Regions from separate parts of the Planomonospora alba genome, predicted to be linked through region 1. Evidence: predicted binding sites of a transcription regulator. Region 1 holds the regulator's gene; the other holds the start of a gene.
What was found. Region 1 encodes LexA, which represses DNA repair genes until DNA is damaged. Its sites were predicted from a motif close to TCGAACANNTGTTCGA; they were not measured.
Positions count from the first base shown of each region.

Region 2: ABD823_RS22550 (SAV_6107 family HEPN domain-containing protein) is a predicted target of LexA. The motif match lies at 1,499-1,514, and genes of this name have one in related genera.

Region 1 covers NZ_BAAAUT010000062.1:15,742-23,322, reverse strand. Annotated here, with positions in the region: gene ABD823_RS28610 (pyridoxal phosphate-dependent decarboxylase family protein) at 1-359, shown strand, start outside; gene ABD823_RS28605 (vitamin B12-dependent ribonucleotide reductase) at 532-3,408, opposite strand; gene nrdR (transcriptional regulator NrdR) at 3,501-3,974, opposite strand; gene lexA (transcriptional repressor LexA) at 5,396-6,106, shown strand; gene ABD823_RS28590 (MalY/PatB family protein) at 6,240-7,403, shown strand.
Region 2 covers NZ_BAAAUT010000038.1:69,291-76,871, reverse strand. Annotated here, with positions in the region: gene ABD823_RS22565 (arsenate reductase family protein) at 1-137, opposite strand, end outside; gene ABD823_RS22560 (YbaK/EbsC family protein) at 137-613, opposite strand; gene ABD823_RS22555 (L,D-transpeptidase family protein) at 732-1,451, shown strand; gene ABD823_RS22550 (SAV_6107 family HEPN domain-containing protein) at 1,760-2,206, shown strand; gene ABD823_RS22545 (GNAT family N-acetyltransferase) at 2,361-2,948, shown strand; gene metF (methylenetetrahydrofolate reductase [NAD(P)H]) at 2,992-3,924, opposite strand; gene ABD823_RS22535 (polyprenyl synthetase family protein) at 4,026-5,096, shown strand; gene thiE (thiamine phosphate synthase) at 5,252-5,908, opposite strand; gene ABD823_RS22525 (Rv2175c family DNA-binding protein) at 5,886-6,260, opposite strand; gene ABD823_RS22520 (NAD(P)/FAD-dependent oxidoreductase) at 6,311-7,492, opposite strand.

The DNA of each region.
Region 1 (7,581 bases):
GGCGGCTGCGCGCCCTGCCGGCCTGGTTCACGCTCGCCGCCTACGGCCGCGAGGGCCACGCCGAGATCGTCCGGCGCGACATCGCCCTGGCCGCGCTGCTCGGCGAGCGTGTCGCCGCGCTGCCGGGCTACCGGCTGCTGGCCCCGGTCCGGCTCAACGTGGTCTGCTTCACGCCCGCCGACCGCCCCGAGCGCGTCGGTGAACTGGTCGCGGCGATCACGGAGTCCGGCGAGGCGTTCCTCACCCCGACCGTCTACGCCGGCGTGCCCGCGCTCCGGGCCGCCTTCAGCAACTGGCGCACCACCGAGACCGACGTCGAACGCGTCGCGAAACTCCTGGAACGGCTCGCCGCGCCGTGACCGGCCGTCCGCTGCGGCCCGCCGCCGCCGACCGCCGCCCACCGGCCGCCGCCCACCGGCCGCCGCCCACCGGCCGCCGCCCACCGGCCGCCGCCTCCCGCCAGGGGCGGGCCCGCGGCCGGGTGGAGATCCCGGCCCGCGGGCCCGCCCCCGCGGGCCGGTCTCCCCCGGATCAGCTGCAGCCGCTGGTGGAGCCGCAGCCCTCGCAGACGTAGCAGCTGCCGGCCGGGCGCATCTTGGTGCCGCAGGTCATGCAGAGCGGGGCGTCGGCGGTGCGGCCCTGGTGGGACTCCAGCGAGCCGCCCCGCGCGGGCTCCTGCACAGCCGCCTCCTGGGGCCGGGCGCTCTCGCTCTCCCTGCCCGCCTCCGCCTCGGCGCGCGGCTTGGGCCGCTCGATCGGGGCCGAGGCGGCCAGCTCCGCCATGACCTCCTCGGACTGGATCGCCGCCGGGTCCTCGCCGCGCTGCTGGGCGGCGCGCTCGGCCGCGGAGAAGATGCCGAGCGCGGCCCGCTCCTCGTAGGGCAGGTGGTCCAGGGCCAGGCGGCGGAAGATGTAGTCCATCACCGAGGCGGCCATGCGGATGTCCGGGTCGTCGGTCATGCCCGCCGGGTCGAACCGCATGTTGACGAACTTGCTGACGTAGGTCTCCAGCGGCACGCCGTACTGCAGGCCGATGGAGATGGCCACGGAGAAGGCGTCCATGACGCCCGCGAGGGTCGAGCCCTGCTTGGACATCTTCAGGAAGACCTCGCCGAGGCCGTCGTCGGGGTAGGACGAGGCGGTCATGTAGCCCTTGGCGCCGCCCACGGTGAAGCGGGTCGTGGTGCTCGGGCGCTGGTTGGGCAGCCGGCGGCGGGTCGGGCGGCCGATCTCGACGATCTTGACCTCCGGCTCCGCGGCGGCCGCCTTCTCCTCGCTCTTCTCGGCGGCCTTCTTGCCGCCCGCCGAGAGCGGCTGGCCGACCTTGCAGTTGTCGCGGTAGACGGCCAGGGCCTTCAGGCCGAGCTTCCAGCCCTCCAGGTAGACCTGCTCGATGTCGTCGATCGTGGCCGACTCCGGCAGGTTGACGGTCTTGGAGATCGCCCCGGACAGGAACGGCTGGACCGCCGCCATCATCCGGACGTGACCCATGGGCGCGATGGCCCGCTCGCCCATGGCGCAGTCGAACACCTCGTAGTGCTCGCGGCGCAGGCCCGGCGCGTCGACGACGTGGCCGTGCTCGGCGATGTACTCGACGATGGCCTCGGCCTGCTCCTGCTGGTAGCCGAGCCTCGCCAGGGCGCGCGGGATCGTCTGGTTGACGATCTGCATGGAGCCGCCGCCGACGAGCTTCTTGAACTTCACCAGCGACAGGTCGGGCTCGACACCCGTGGTGTCGCAGTCCATCATGAGCCCGATGGTGCCGGTGGGCGCCAGCAGCGAGGCCTGGGCGTTGCGGTAGCCGTTCTTCTCGCCGAGCTTGAGGCACTCCGCCCACTGCTTGGACGCCTCGGCGTGGATCGCCCGGTCCATGCTCTCCAGCGTGCGCAGCGTGTCGTTGGCGCCGGCGTGCTTGCGCATGACGCGCTTGTGCGCCTCGGCGTTGCGGGCGTAGCCGTCGTACGGTCCCACGATGCCGGCCAGCTCGGCGCTGCGCCGGTAGGAGACGCCGGTCATCAGCGAGGTGATGGCGGCGGCGATGGCCCGGCCGCCGTCGGAGTCGTAGGCGTGGCCGGTGGCCATGAGCAGCGCGCCCAGGTTGGCGTAGCCGATGCCGAGCTGGCGGTAGGCGCGGGTGGTCTCCCCGATCTTCTCGGTCGGGAAGTCGGCGAAGCAGATCGAGATGTCCATCGCGGTGATGATCAGCTCGGTGATCTTCACGAAGTTCTCGACGTCGAAGGCGCCGTCGTCGGAGAGGAACTTCAGCAGGTTGATGCTCGCCAGGTTGCAGGAGGAGTTGTCCAGGTGGACGTACTCCGAGCACGGGTTCGAGGCGGTGATGCGGCCGGTCTCCGGGCAGGTGTGCCAGTCGTTGATCGTGTCGTCGTACTGGATGCCGGGGTCGGCGCACTCCCAGGCCGCGGTGGCCATCTTGCGGAACAGGGCGCGGGCGTCGACCTCCTCGATGACCTCGCCGGACAGGCGGGCGCGCAGCCCGAACCTCTCGCCCTTCTCCACCGCGCGCATGAACTCGTCGGAGACGCGCACGGAGTTGTTGGCGTTCTGGTACTGGACGGAGACGATGTCCTTGCCGCCCAGGTCCATGTCGAACCCGGCGTCGCGCAGCGCGCGGATCTTGTCCTCCTCGCGCGCCTTGGTCTCGATGAACTCCTCGATGTCGGGGTGGTCGACGTCGAGGACGACCATCTTGGCCGCCCGGCGGGTGGCGCCGCCGGACTTGATGGTGCCGGCGGAGGCGTCCGCGCCGCGCATGAAGGAGACCGGGCCGCTGGCGGTGCCGCCGCTGGAGAGCAGCTCCTTGGAGGAGCGGATCCGGGAGAGGTTCACGCCCGAGCCGGAACCGCCCTTGAAGATCACACCCTCTTCCTTGTACCAGTCGAGGATGGACTCCATCGTGTCGTCGACGGCCAGGATGAAGCAGGCGCTGACCTGCTGGGGCGAGGCGGTGCCGACGTTGAACCAGACCGGGGAGTTGAAGCTGAAGACCTGGTGGATCAGGGCGTGCTTGAGCTCGTGGTCGAAGATCTCCGCGTCCTCGTCGGTCGCGAAGTAGCCGTGCTCGACGCCGGTCCTGGTGTAGACGCCCACCACGCGGTCGACGAGCTGCTTGAGGCTCCACTCGCGCTGCGGGGTGCCGACGGCGCCCCGGAAGTACTTGGTGGTGACGATGTTGGCGGCGTTGACCGACCAGAAGGCGGGGAACTCCACCCCGCGCTGCTCGAAGTTGACCGAGCCGTCACGCCAGTTGGTCATGACGACGTCACGGCGCTCCCAGGGCACCTCGTCGTACGGGTGCACGCCGGGGGTGGTGAAGACGCGCTTCATCTTCAGCCCCTTGCGCGGGCGCTTGCCTCCGCGCGCCGCCGTCCCGCTGACCGTCTCCGTCATGACTTCCCCCTTCCGGGACCCCGCCGGAGCCCCCGAGTCGGACCACATCAACGCGCCGCCTCAATTCCCCCGGCGCCCGGGGATTGACTTCTTCAGTCCTGCTCGGCGTCCTGCTGAGCGGAGCGGTCCGCCCGCAGCTGCCTGATCTCGGCCTCGAAGTCGGCCAGCGTCTCGAACCCCCGGTAGACCGAGGCGAAGCGGAGATAGGCCACCTCGTCCAGCTCGCGGAGCGGGCCCAGGATCGCCAGACCGACCTCGTGGGCGGGGATCTCCGCGGCTCCGGTCGCCCGGATGCTCTCCTCGACGCGCTGGCCGAGCTGGGCCAGGGAGTCCTCGCTGACGGGCCGTCCCTGGCACGCCCGCCGGACCCCCGCGATCACCTTGTCCCTGGAGAAGGGCTCGGTCACCCCGCTGCGCTTGCCCACCATGAGCAGGACCGTCTCCTGCGTGGTGAACCTGCGCCCGCACTGCGGGCACGTGCGCCGGCGGCGGATGGCCGCGCCGTCCTCGGTGGACCGGCTGTCGATGACCCGCGTGTCAGGGTGACGACAGAACGGGCAGTGCACGTGCGTCGCCTCCTTGACCGGATGAATGTCACACCTGCCCCACACGCCCCGCGTCATCCCATGCGGAATACCCGCACCCGTTCACCGGCGAAGGTGAAGTGCGGTGATGGAAACACAACTTATGGTGAGGCGGGATGGGTGGTGCCACTAGATGTTGTGGTGCAACCGTAGAAGTGCACGACCATGAACGCAAGTTGATCCGGAGGGCCGGCGCGAAGGCGCAGATCAGGGATGCGAGCCGGGCGTGTCGCCGCCCGCCGGAATCGGCGGGTCCCTGGCGGGCCCCGCGGCCCCCTTCGCCGGCCCGGCGGCCCTTCCTGCCCGCCGGACGCCTCCGCCCGGGATCGCCCACCCGGGACGGCCCGGTCGGCGCCGGCCGCACGCCGGCCGCGGACGGCCGGCTCCGGCCCAGGTCATGCCCGGGCCGGACGAGGGTATCGGACGGCCGGCACCGCCCGTGACACGGCGCCCGGCCACGACCGGCCTCGGCCGCCTCCGCCCCATCCGGGCGGGTCGGAGTGAGGCGGGTCGGGGCGGGGCCGACGGGCGGCAGGGCCGGGACGGGCCCCGGAGGGGACTCCGGACGCGAGGGAGGACGGCCCGCGCGGGGACGGTCCGCGCAGGGACCGCACGGCCCGCGCGGGAACGGCCCGAGTGCGAAGGAGGGCCGTCTAGGCCGGGAAGAGACGGCCGACGACCCACAGGAGGGTGAGAGCGAGCAGCACGAGGGCGAGAACCACCACGATCCGGCCCCTGCGGGTGAGCCTGACCCGCGGCCCGGAGGTCCGCCGCGCACCCCGCGCCGGGCCCGGGCGCCCTCCGGCGTCCCGCGGCACCCGGCCGGTCCCGCCGCCCTGAGCGGCTCGCGCGCCCCTGCCGCTCCGGGAATCCCGCGCGCCCTGCACCGCCCGATCACCCCGGGCACCCCGCACGCCCCGTGCCGCCTCACCGTCCCGGGCCTCTCGCGCGGCCCGCACCGCCCGGCCCTCCCGGACCGCCCCGGCAGGTCCTCCGGCGGGACGGGGGACCTCGCGCACGGCCCCGGCGCGCCCTCCTTGCAGCACCCGCAGGTGCGGGCGCCCCTGGTCCGGCCGGCCCTCCCGCCCGGACCCCCGCATCCGATCCGCCGCCCGCTCCGCGGCCCCGGTCCGCCCCGCCCCCTGCTCCGACGCCCGTGCCCGCCCGGATCGCCGCACCCGCCCGGTCGTCCTCACACGCTCCCCCCTCCCCGCGCCCGAACAAAGGCGACGGAAAGACCGGCGAATCGAACACGATGTCGATCGAACTCCCGTACGATGTTGTACACCACGGCGCCGAGGATTTCGAGGAAGACTCGAACAATTGTTTGAAGATGATCTTCGACGGGAGTACGGTCGCCGTGTGCGACATGAGGAATACAGAGCGGGAGGCGAGGAGATCCCATGAGCGAGCGCAACGAGAACGGCGCGGCCCCCAGTGACCTGGCGGTGCGCAGGCGTGACTCCCTCGGCCTCACCCCCAGGCAGCGCAAGATCCTTGAGGTGATCCGCGACTCGGTGCAGCAGCGCGGCTATCCGCCGTCGATGCGCGAGATCGGCGAGGCGGTGCAGCTCACCAGCACCTCCAGTGTGTCCCACCAGCTGACGGCGTTGCAGCGCAAGGGTTACCTGAGGCGTGACCCGCACCGGCCCCGCGCGCTGGAGGTCCGTCTGCCCGGTGAGCCCGTGCTGTGGGTGGATCCCGACGCCGGCACCGACGAGACGCCGGTCAGCCGGCCGACCGCCTCCTACGTGCCCCTCGTCGGCCGGATCGCCGCCGGCGGCCCGATCCTCGCCGAGGAGAGCATCGAGGACGTCTTCGCCCTGCCCAAGCAGCTCGTCGGCGAGGGCACGCTCTTCCTGCTCCAGGTGACCGGTGACTCGATGATCGACGCGGCCATCGCCGACGGCGACTGGGTGGTCGTGCGCCAGCAGCCGGTCGCGGAGAGCGGTGACATCGTCGCGGCGATGATCGACGGCGAGGCCACCGTCAAGACCTTCAAGCGCCGGGACGGCCACGTCTGGCTGGTCCCGCACAACCCGAACTACGACCCGATCCCGGGCGACGAGGCCACCGTCCTCGGCAAGGTCGTGGCGGTCCTCCGCAAGCTCTGAGCAGTCCCGCGTCGAGCCGCCGGTCATCCCGTCCGAGCCGGAGCGCGCCGAGCCGGCATCCGGCCGACGCGTTCCGGAGCGGACGCCGGGACGGGCGCGCCACCGGGCCGCCCGCCCCGGTTAGGCTGGGGCGGTGAGCGATCTGCCCGATATGAACGATCTGACGCTGGACGACCTGACCGACAGGGACGGCGCGAAATGGTCGTCGGCCGGACCCGGCGTGATCCCGGCCTGGGTCGCGGACATGGACTTCCCGGTCGCTCCCGCCGTACGCGAGGCCCTGATCCGCCGGGCCCGCGGCGACCTCGGCTACCCCTCCTGGCTCGACCGGCTCGGTGACGGTCCGCTGGCCGAGGCTTTCGCCGAGCGCATGGAGCGGCGGTACGGCTGGCACGCCGACCCCGGCCACGTGCGCTCCTTCACCGACATCAACCAGGCCCTCCAGGTCGTCCTGCACCTGGCCACCCGGCCCGGCGACGCGGTGGCCCTGCACGTCCCGACCTACCCGCCCTTCCTGCAGACGCTGGCCGACATGGACCGGCCGCCGCTGCCCATCCCGCTGGAGCCGGCCGGAGACTCCTGGGGCTTCGACACCGACGCCCTGGCCGCCCGGCTCGCCGAGGGCCGCTGCCGCGTGCTGCTCCTGGTGAACCCGCAGAACCCGACCGGGCGCTCGTTCACCCGCCGGGAGCTCACCGACCTCGCCGAACTGGCCGAACGCCACGACCTGCTGGTCGTCTCCGACGAGATCCACGCCGACCTGACCCACGCCCCGGCCCGGCACGTCCCCTTCGCCACGCTGCTGCCCGAGCGGACCGTCACGCTCACCTCCGCCACCAAGGCCTTCAACCTGGGCGGCATCCGCTGCTCGGTGGCGCACCTGGGGGCACCCGCCGTACGCGAGGCGCTGAGCGCCCAGCCCCGCCACCTGTACGGCGCGGCCCACGTGTTCGGGGTCGACGCGACCGTCGCGGCCTGGCGGGACGGGGACGACTGGCTGGAGCGGGTCAGGGCGCTGCTCGACCGCAACCGGCGCCTGGTCGCCGAGCGGCTCCCCCAGGGCGTCGGCTACCGGGTACCCGACGCGACCTATCTGGCATGGCTGGACTTCAGGGGTCTGGGGACGGGCGAGGACCCCGCCGACCTCCTGCAGCGCGAGGCCCGGGTGATGCTCAGCCAGGGCCCGCCGTTCGGCCCCGGCGGCGAGGGGTTCGCCCGGCTGAACTTCGCCACCTCCGAGCCGGTCCTCTCCGAGGTCCTGGACCGCATCGCCCGGGCGGTGAAGGCCCGGTCGTGACCGCCCGGCGGGGCCTGCGCGCGGGCCGGGGACCAGGGTTCCCTGAACCCCTTCAGGGCCCCGGGACCGGGCCCGGTGAGCCGGGGACGCCGGGAAGCGCCGGGTCGGCGGCGGACTGGACGTCCCCCGGGGCGGGGCATCCGGAGGGCCGGCGTCGCCGGAGGGGTGGAGGGTCCAG
Region 2 (7,581 bases), on a different contig from region 1:
AGGACCTCGGTGAGCTCGGCGGCCGTGGGCGGGTCGTCCAGGTAGCGGCGCACGGTCACGTCCCGGCCCGCGCCGGTGAGCGCGTCGAGGGCGCAGCGGCTCTTGGAGCAGCGCGGGTTGTGCCAGACCGTGGCCATCACTCCACCTCCGCGGGGGTGCCCCCGGTGATGCGGACCAGCTCCTGGAAGGAGGTGGGGAAGACGCTGTGCGGGTGGCCCGCGGCGGCCCAGACGACCTCGTGCCGCTCCAGCCAGGTGTCGACCAGCGTCCGGATGGGGGCCGGGTGGCCGATCGGGGCGACGCCGCCGATGGGCTGGCCGGTGGCGGCCCGGACGAATTCGGGGGTGGCGCGCCGTACCCTGGCGGCGCCGACCCTCTCCGCGATCAGCTCGGTGTTCACCCGGTGGGCCCCGCTGGTGAGCACCAGGAGCGGCTCGCCGTCGGCGTCGAAGACGAGGCTGTTGGCGATGGCGCCGACCTCGCAGCCGAGCTGCGCGGCGGCGGTCGCCGCCGTGGGGGTGGCCTCGGCGAACACGACGATCTCGCCGGAGACGCCGTGCTCGCCCAGGATCGCGGCGACCTTCTCGATGTTCGGATGCAGCTTTTCTGGCACCCGCCCACTCTAAACAGGTCAACCGCTGACTATGGCTTTGTGGCCGATCGCGGAACCATCCAGGCAGGCGTCATGGCCCGCCGGTCCGGTCCGGCGGCGTACGAGGGGATGGATCTGCATGAAGGCTGGACACAGGCTCGGCGTGGCCGCTCTCGTGACGGCGGCCGCCGTACTCCTGCCCTCCCCCGGCGCGGCGGGCGGAGCGGTCGCCGCGTCCGCTCCGCCGGCCGGGCGCGCCGCCCCCGCCGTCACTCCGGACACGACCCTCAGGCCCGGCGCCGGCGGTGCGGCCGTCAAGGCGCTCCAGCGGAGGCTGAAGGCGCTCGGCTACCTCCCCGGCGGGATCAGCGGCCGGTACGGCGAGGCGACCCGGGCCGCGGTGTGGGCCTTCCGGAAGGTCAACGGCCTGGGACCGAGCGCGACGGTCGGGGGGAGGACCTGGAGTGCCCTGGAGCGGCCGCGGGCCCCGAGGGTGCTGGTGCCGCGGGGCAGGCCGACCCGCGTCGAGATCAACCTGCGCAAGCAGGTGATGGTGCTCTACGTCAGGGGACGGGTGAGGCTGGTCAGTCACATCTCCTCCGGCACGGCCCGCACCCCCACGCCGACGGGCGACTACCGCACGACGTGGCGGCGGAAGGGCTGGCACCGCTCGCCGCTGGGCGGGCTCTACAACCCGGTCTTCTTCAACGGCGGCATCGCCCTGCACGGCTCGCTCTCGGTGCCGCTCCACCCGGCCTCGCACGGGTGCGTGCGGCTGCCGATGCACGTGGCCGAGGTCCTGCCGCGCCTGCTCGGCCCGCGCACGCCGGTCCACGTCCGGGGCAGGTTCGCCTACTGATCCCGCGCGCCGCCGGCCTTCCGGGCGTCCGGGTGTCCACAGAGAGATCGAACTTTTGTTCGCCCACCTACTTGACACCATCGATGATCGAATTTATGTTCGATGTAGTGACGTGGGACTCGCGGCTCACGTTGAGGGCGGCCGGTCCGGCCCGCGCCTCCACCCGAGGCGGCGGGGCCGGGCCGGGATCGGACGGGGAGAGGGGAAGCTCCTCGTCCGGCCGCCCGGCGTAATTGTCGGTGGGGTCTGCGACCGTGGCACTACCGGCGAGGATGCCGGGAGCCGCTTGCGACCAAGGAGGCGGAAGCATGACCCCACGGTTCGACGGCCCCGGCGGGCCCCGGCTCTCGCCCACGGTGCGGACGCGCCTGGCCGACGCGCGCGACTGCCTGGAGGAGGCGGCCGCCGCCCGCACCTCGGCGGCGCGTTACGTCGCGGCGCACCTGGCCGCGCTCCGGGCGGCGGCGGCGGTCCTGGCCGCACGCCCCCGGCCGATGGACGGCCGCAGGCGCAGGCTGCGCAGCGCCTGGGAGCTGCTGCCGGAGGCCGAGCCCCGGCTGGCCGACTGGGCGCCCTACTTCGAGGTGAGCGCCGCCAAGCGGGCCTCGATCGAGGCCGGCATGACCCACGCGGTCTCGCCCCGCGACGCCGAGGAGCTGATCTCCGAGGCGGAGCGGTTCGTCGTCACGGTGGAGGAGATGCTCGGCCTGCCCGCCCAGCCCTCGCTGCCGGGCCGCGTCCCCCTGGCGGGATAGGCGCCCGCGCTCCCGGACGGCGGCGAGGGCCGTGGCGGGTGACCCGTTTTCCCTCTCCCGTGGCGGACCCCGGGCCTTCCATGGGGAACCCCCGAACACCGCTTTGGCCGTATTCCCCGGGTTGTGCCGGATCGCCCCTGCTAGGGTGCGGTGAGTGATCGGACTGCGACGAGTCGGCCCCGATGAGTTCGTCTCCCGGCTGGGCTCCGTTCTCGACATCTACACCGCGGCGATGGACCCGCCCGCCGAACAGCTGTCCGGCCGCAGAACGATCATGGGCAACCACGCCACCCACCCCGGCTTCACCTGCCTGTTCGCCGAGCTTCCCGACGGGACGCCGGTCGGTCTCGCCTACGGCTTCCACGGCGCGCCCGGGCAGTGGTGGCACGACGTCGTCCACCAGGCCGTCGCGGAGCGGCACGGCGCCGCCGGCGCGCACGGCTGGCTGGGTGACGCGCTGGAGCTGGCCGAGATCCATGTGCACCCCGGCCACCAGGGCAAGGGGATCGGCCGCTCACTGGTCCTGGGCGTGTGCGAGGACCGTCCGGAGCGCACGGCCGTGCTGTCCACCCGCGACCTGCCCACCGTCGCCAGACGTCTCTACCGCAGCCTCGGCTTCGTCGACCTGCTCACCGCGTTCGTCTTCCCCGGCGGCCACGAGCGCTACGTGATCGCGGGGGCCGTGCTCCCGCTGGCCCCCGAGCGGCCGGGCACCGGCCCCCGCGGGGCGGGGGCGGGCTGAGGCCGCGGTGCCGGAGCGGCGCGGCACCGCGGCGCGCGGCGGCTCAGGCGGTGACCGGGGCGGCCTGCGGCGCGGGGTCGAGGGCCCGGAAGACCTCGCGCGTCGCGCTGGAGCGGTTGAAGGTGATGAAGTGGATGCCCGGCGCCCCCTCGTCGAGCAGGGTCTGGCAGAGCTCGACGGCGTGCTCGATGCCGAGGCGGCGTACCGCGGCGGGGTCGTCGGCGACGGCCGTGAACCGCTCGGCCACCTCGGGCGGGAACGGCGCCCCGGACAGCTGCTCGGAGCGCGCGATCGTGCTCAGCTGGGTGACGGGCATGATGCCGGGGATGATCGGCGTGTCGCAGCCCTTGGCCGCCACCCGGTCGCGCAGCCGCAGGTAGTCCTCCGCCCGGAAGAACATCTGGGTGATGGCGTAGTCGGCTCCGGCCCGGCACTTGCGCACGAAGTACTCGGTGTCGGACTCGATCGAGGCCGACCTCGGGTGCTTGTACGGGAAGGCCGCGACGCCCACGCAGAAGTCGCCGGACTGGCGGATCAGCCGGACCAGCTCCTCGGCGTAGAGCACGCCCTCGGGGTGGCGCACCCACTCCCCCATGGGGTCGCCGGGCGGGTCGCCCCGGACCGCGAGGATGTTGCGCACGCCCGCCCCGGCGAACCGGCCGATCAGGTGGCGCAGCTCGCGGACCGAGTGGTTGACCGCGGTGAAGTGCGCCACCGGCGTCAGCGTGGTCTCATGGGCGAGCCGCTCCACGATCTCGACCGTGCGGTCGCGGGTCCCGCCGCCCGCCCCGTAGGTGACGGAGACGAACGTGGGCCGGAGCGACTCCAGCTCCCGGATCGCGCGCCAGAGCTGCCGCTCCCCCTCGGCGTTCTTCGGCGGGAAGAACTCGAAGGAGAAGGACCGGCCGCCCGCCGCGAGGAGCTCGCGGACGGTGGGCACGCGGTCGGGAAGGATTGAAGGGCGACCCAGAGCCATGCCCCATAGCCTACTGGCCCGGCCGCCGCGCGGGCGGCGTGACCACCTGCCGAGACGCGCGGCCGACCGGCGATCCGTGCCCGGACCGATAATCTCTGTGTATGCCCGCTTCCGCAGCCATGCTGGACACCATCCGCTCCGAGGTGGACCGTTCACTGAGAACGTTCCTCGACCGGCAGCGCCCCGCGTTCGGCTCCCCGGAGATCGCCCCGCTCCTGGCCGCCGCCGAGGACTTCCTCTCCGGCGGGAAACGGCTCCGCCCGGCGTTCTGCTACTGGGGCTGGCGGGGGGCGGGCGGCGCCGCCGACGATCCCGCGCTCTTCTGCGCGGCCGCCTCCCTGGAGCTGCTCCAGGCCAGCGCGCTCGTCCACGACGACGTGATGGACGCCAGCGACCTGCGGCGGGGCATGCCCTCGGCGCACCGCCGCTTCCAGGCCATGCACGAGAAGGAGGGCTGGAACGGCTCCGCCGCGCAGTTCGGTGAGAGCGCCGCCATCCTGCTGGGCAACCTGCTGCTGGTCTGGTCCGGGGAGATGTGGCGGACCAGCGGCCTGCCCGCGGACGCCCTCGGCGCGGCCCAGCCGCTCTACGACCACATGCGCACCGAGCTGATGTGCGGCCAGTACCTCGACCTGCTGGAGCAGGTCCGGGGGGTCAGCACCTTCGACAGCGCGCTGCGGGTCGCGCTGTTCAAGAGCGGCAAGTACTCCGTGGAACAGCCCCTCCGGCTCGGCCTGGTGCTGGCCTCCGGCGGACCGGAGCCGTGGATCGACCGTTTCTGCGAGGAGTACGGCCGCAGCGTCGGCATCGCCTTCCAGCTGCGCGACGACATCCTCGGCGTGTTCGGCGACCCCGCCGAGACCGGCAAGCCCGCCGGCGACGACCTGCGGGAGGGCAAGCGGACGATGCTCATCGCCCGGGCGCTCGCCGCGGCCTCGCCCGCCCAGGCGGAGGAGGTCCGCCGCACGCTCGGCGACCCGCAGCTCCAGGAGAGCGGGGTCGAGCGGCTCCGCCGGGTGATCGAGGAGACCGGCGCGCTGTCCGCCTGCGAGAAGCTGATCGACGACTACCTGGCGGAGGCCCTGCGCGCGCTGGACGGCGCCCCGGTCACGCCGGAGTCCCGCGCGGCCCTGGCCGACCTGGCCGTGGCCGCGACCGCCCGCCGGACCTGACCGGCCGGGGCGGCGGTCTGCGGCCCCGGCGTCCCGGTGGCGCCGACCGGCCCGCCCGCCCGCGGATCCGGTCCCGTCCGCGCCCGCCGGGACACGACGGGAGCGGCCGTGACCGGCGCGGAGCGGGAGCCGAGCCGGTCACGCCCGGACCCGTCTCAGCTCTCCGGAGCGGGCGGCGGGGCGGCGAGCCTGCGGCGGAACTCCGCGGCGGCGGCCTTCGGGTCGTCCGCCTCGGTGATGGCCCGCACGACCACGACCCGGCGCACGCCGTACGACATGACCTCGTCCAGGTTGCCCAGGTCGATGCCGCCGATGCCGAACCAGGGGCGGTCGGTCTCCAGCGCGGCGGCGTGCCTCAGCAGGGACGGCCCCGGCGCGGGCCGGCCGGGCTTGGTGGGCGTCGGCCAGATCGGGCCGCAGCAGAAGTAGTCGACCCCGGGCTCGGCGGCCGCGGCGGACGCCTCCTCGGGGGCGTGGGTGGAGCGCCCGATGAGGATGTCGTCGCCGAGGATGTCGCGGGCCACCCGCACGGGCAGGTCGTCCTGGCCGAGGTGGAGGACGTCCGGGCGGGCGGCGCGGGCGACGTCGGCCCGGTCGTTGACCGCCAGGAGCCTGCCGTGCCGGTCGCAGGCGTCACGGAAGACCTCCAGGAGCTCCAGCTCCTGGCGCGCCTCCAGGCCCTTCTCGCGCAGCTGCACGATGTCGACCCCGCCGGAGAGGGCGGCGTCGAGGAAGTCGGCGAGGTCCCCCCGGTCGCGGCGGCCGTCGGTGCACAGGTAGAGGCGGGCGTCAGAAAGCGAGGGTCTGGGCACGCCGCTTGACCTCGGTGTGGCGGCCGGCGCGGATGGCGTCGACCGGCGACCCCGGCAGGGTGTCGTCGGGGGTGAACAGCCACCGCAGGGCCTCGGCCTCGTCGTATCCCGCGTCGAGCAGCACGGTGATCGTGCCCGGCAGACCCTTGGCGACGTCGTCTCCGGCCAGGAAGGCGGCGGGCACCTGGGGCTCCCCGCCGCCCCGCCGCACCCCGATGAGCTTGTGGTCCTTGAGGAGTTGCTTCGCGCGACCGATGCTGAGGTCGAGCCTCCTGGCGACCTCGGTGAGGGTGAGCCATTCGCCCACCAGTTCGTCGGTTTCCCGGTCGATCTGCGCAACAGAAAGCGTCACGAAGCCACCATTACCACAATGAGCCCTTCACCAAACACTTCACGGCGCGGTCATATCGCCGTACAGTCGCGCAACGCTACAGCAGGATCGGCCAGGCGATCGACATCGAGGCGCTGGCCCCCCTCGATGAGGCGGCGTCCCTGCACCAGGTCGCGCGGGCGGTTCACGGCCAGGACGGCGGCGAGCGTGTCGTCGTCGTTCAGCCAGCAGACCGACCACCGGGTGCCGGCGGGGTCGCCGCGGCCGACGAGGCGGGCGCCGTCGTGGTGCCCGGCGTACTGGACCATGTGGCCGAACTGCTCGGACCAGAAGTAGGGGACCGGGTCGTAGACCGCGCCCTCCCCGGCGCCCTCTCCCAGCAGCGTGGCCACCGCCACGTCGGGGGCGCCCAGGGCGGTGTCCCAGTGCTCGACCCGCAGGCGCCGGCCGTACCGGCGCGACCACCAGGCGGCGCAGTCTCCGGCGGCGACCACGCCGGGCAGCGCGGTGCGCAGGTGCTCGTCGGTGACGACCCCGTCGTCCAGCTCGACTCCCGAGCCGGCCAGCCAGTCCACCGCGGGCCGCACTCCGATGCCGGTGACGACGACGTCGGCCTCGACCGCGGAGCCGTCGGCGAGGGTGAGACCGCCGTGGTCGACGGCGGCGACCACGGCGGCCGTGCGCAGGTCGATGCCGGCCTGGGCGTACCAGGGGGCGGTGTGGGCGCCGACGGGGCCCAGCGCGGCGGCCAGCGGGTGGGCGGCGGCCTCGACGACGGTGACCTCGCACCCGGCCCTGCGCGCGGCGGTGGCGACCTCGGCGCCGATCCAGCCCGCGCCCACGACGGCGACCCGCACGCCCTCGCGGAGCAGCGCGCGCAGCGCGAGCGCGTCGTCGATGGTGCGCAGCACGTGCTGCGGCCCCTCGCCGCGCAGCCGGATCGGGGCCGCGCCGGTGGCGATGACCAGGCCGTCGTAGGCCAGCTCTCCCTCGGTGGTCTCCACCACGCCGGGGCGCAGCCCCTTGGCGGCCACCCCGGGGCGGAAGTCCACCCCCATGGCGTCCAGGTCGGAGTCGACGACCGTGGAGTCGATCTCGCCGAGCAGCACCGCCTTGGACAGCGGCGGGCGGTCGTAGGGCCGGTGCGGCTCGTCGCCGAGCAGCGTGATCGTGCCACCGAACCCGTGCGCCCTCAGCGCCTCTACGCTCCGCACCCCGGCGAGGCCCGCACCCGCCACCACGACATGATTCACACCTCAAGACCCTAAGCTGCGGAAGCGGCCTCGGCCATCCGGTCTCGCATAACGAAACCGGCATTTACCTCACATCTCCGGCGTTGAGT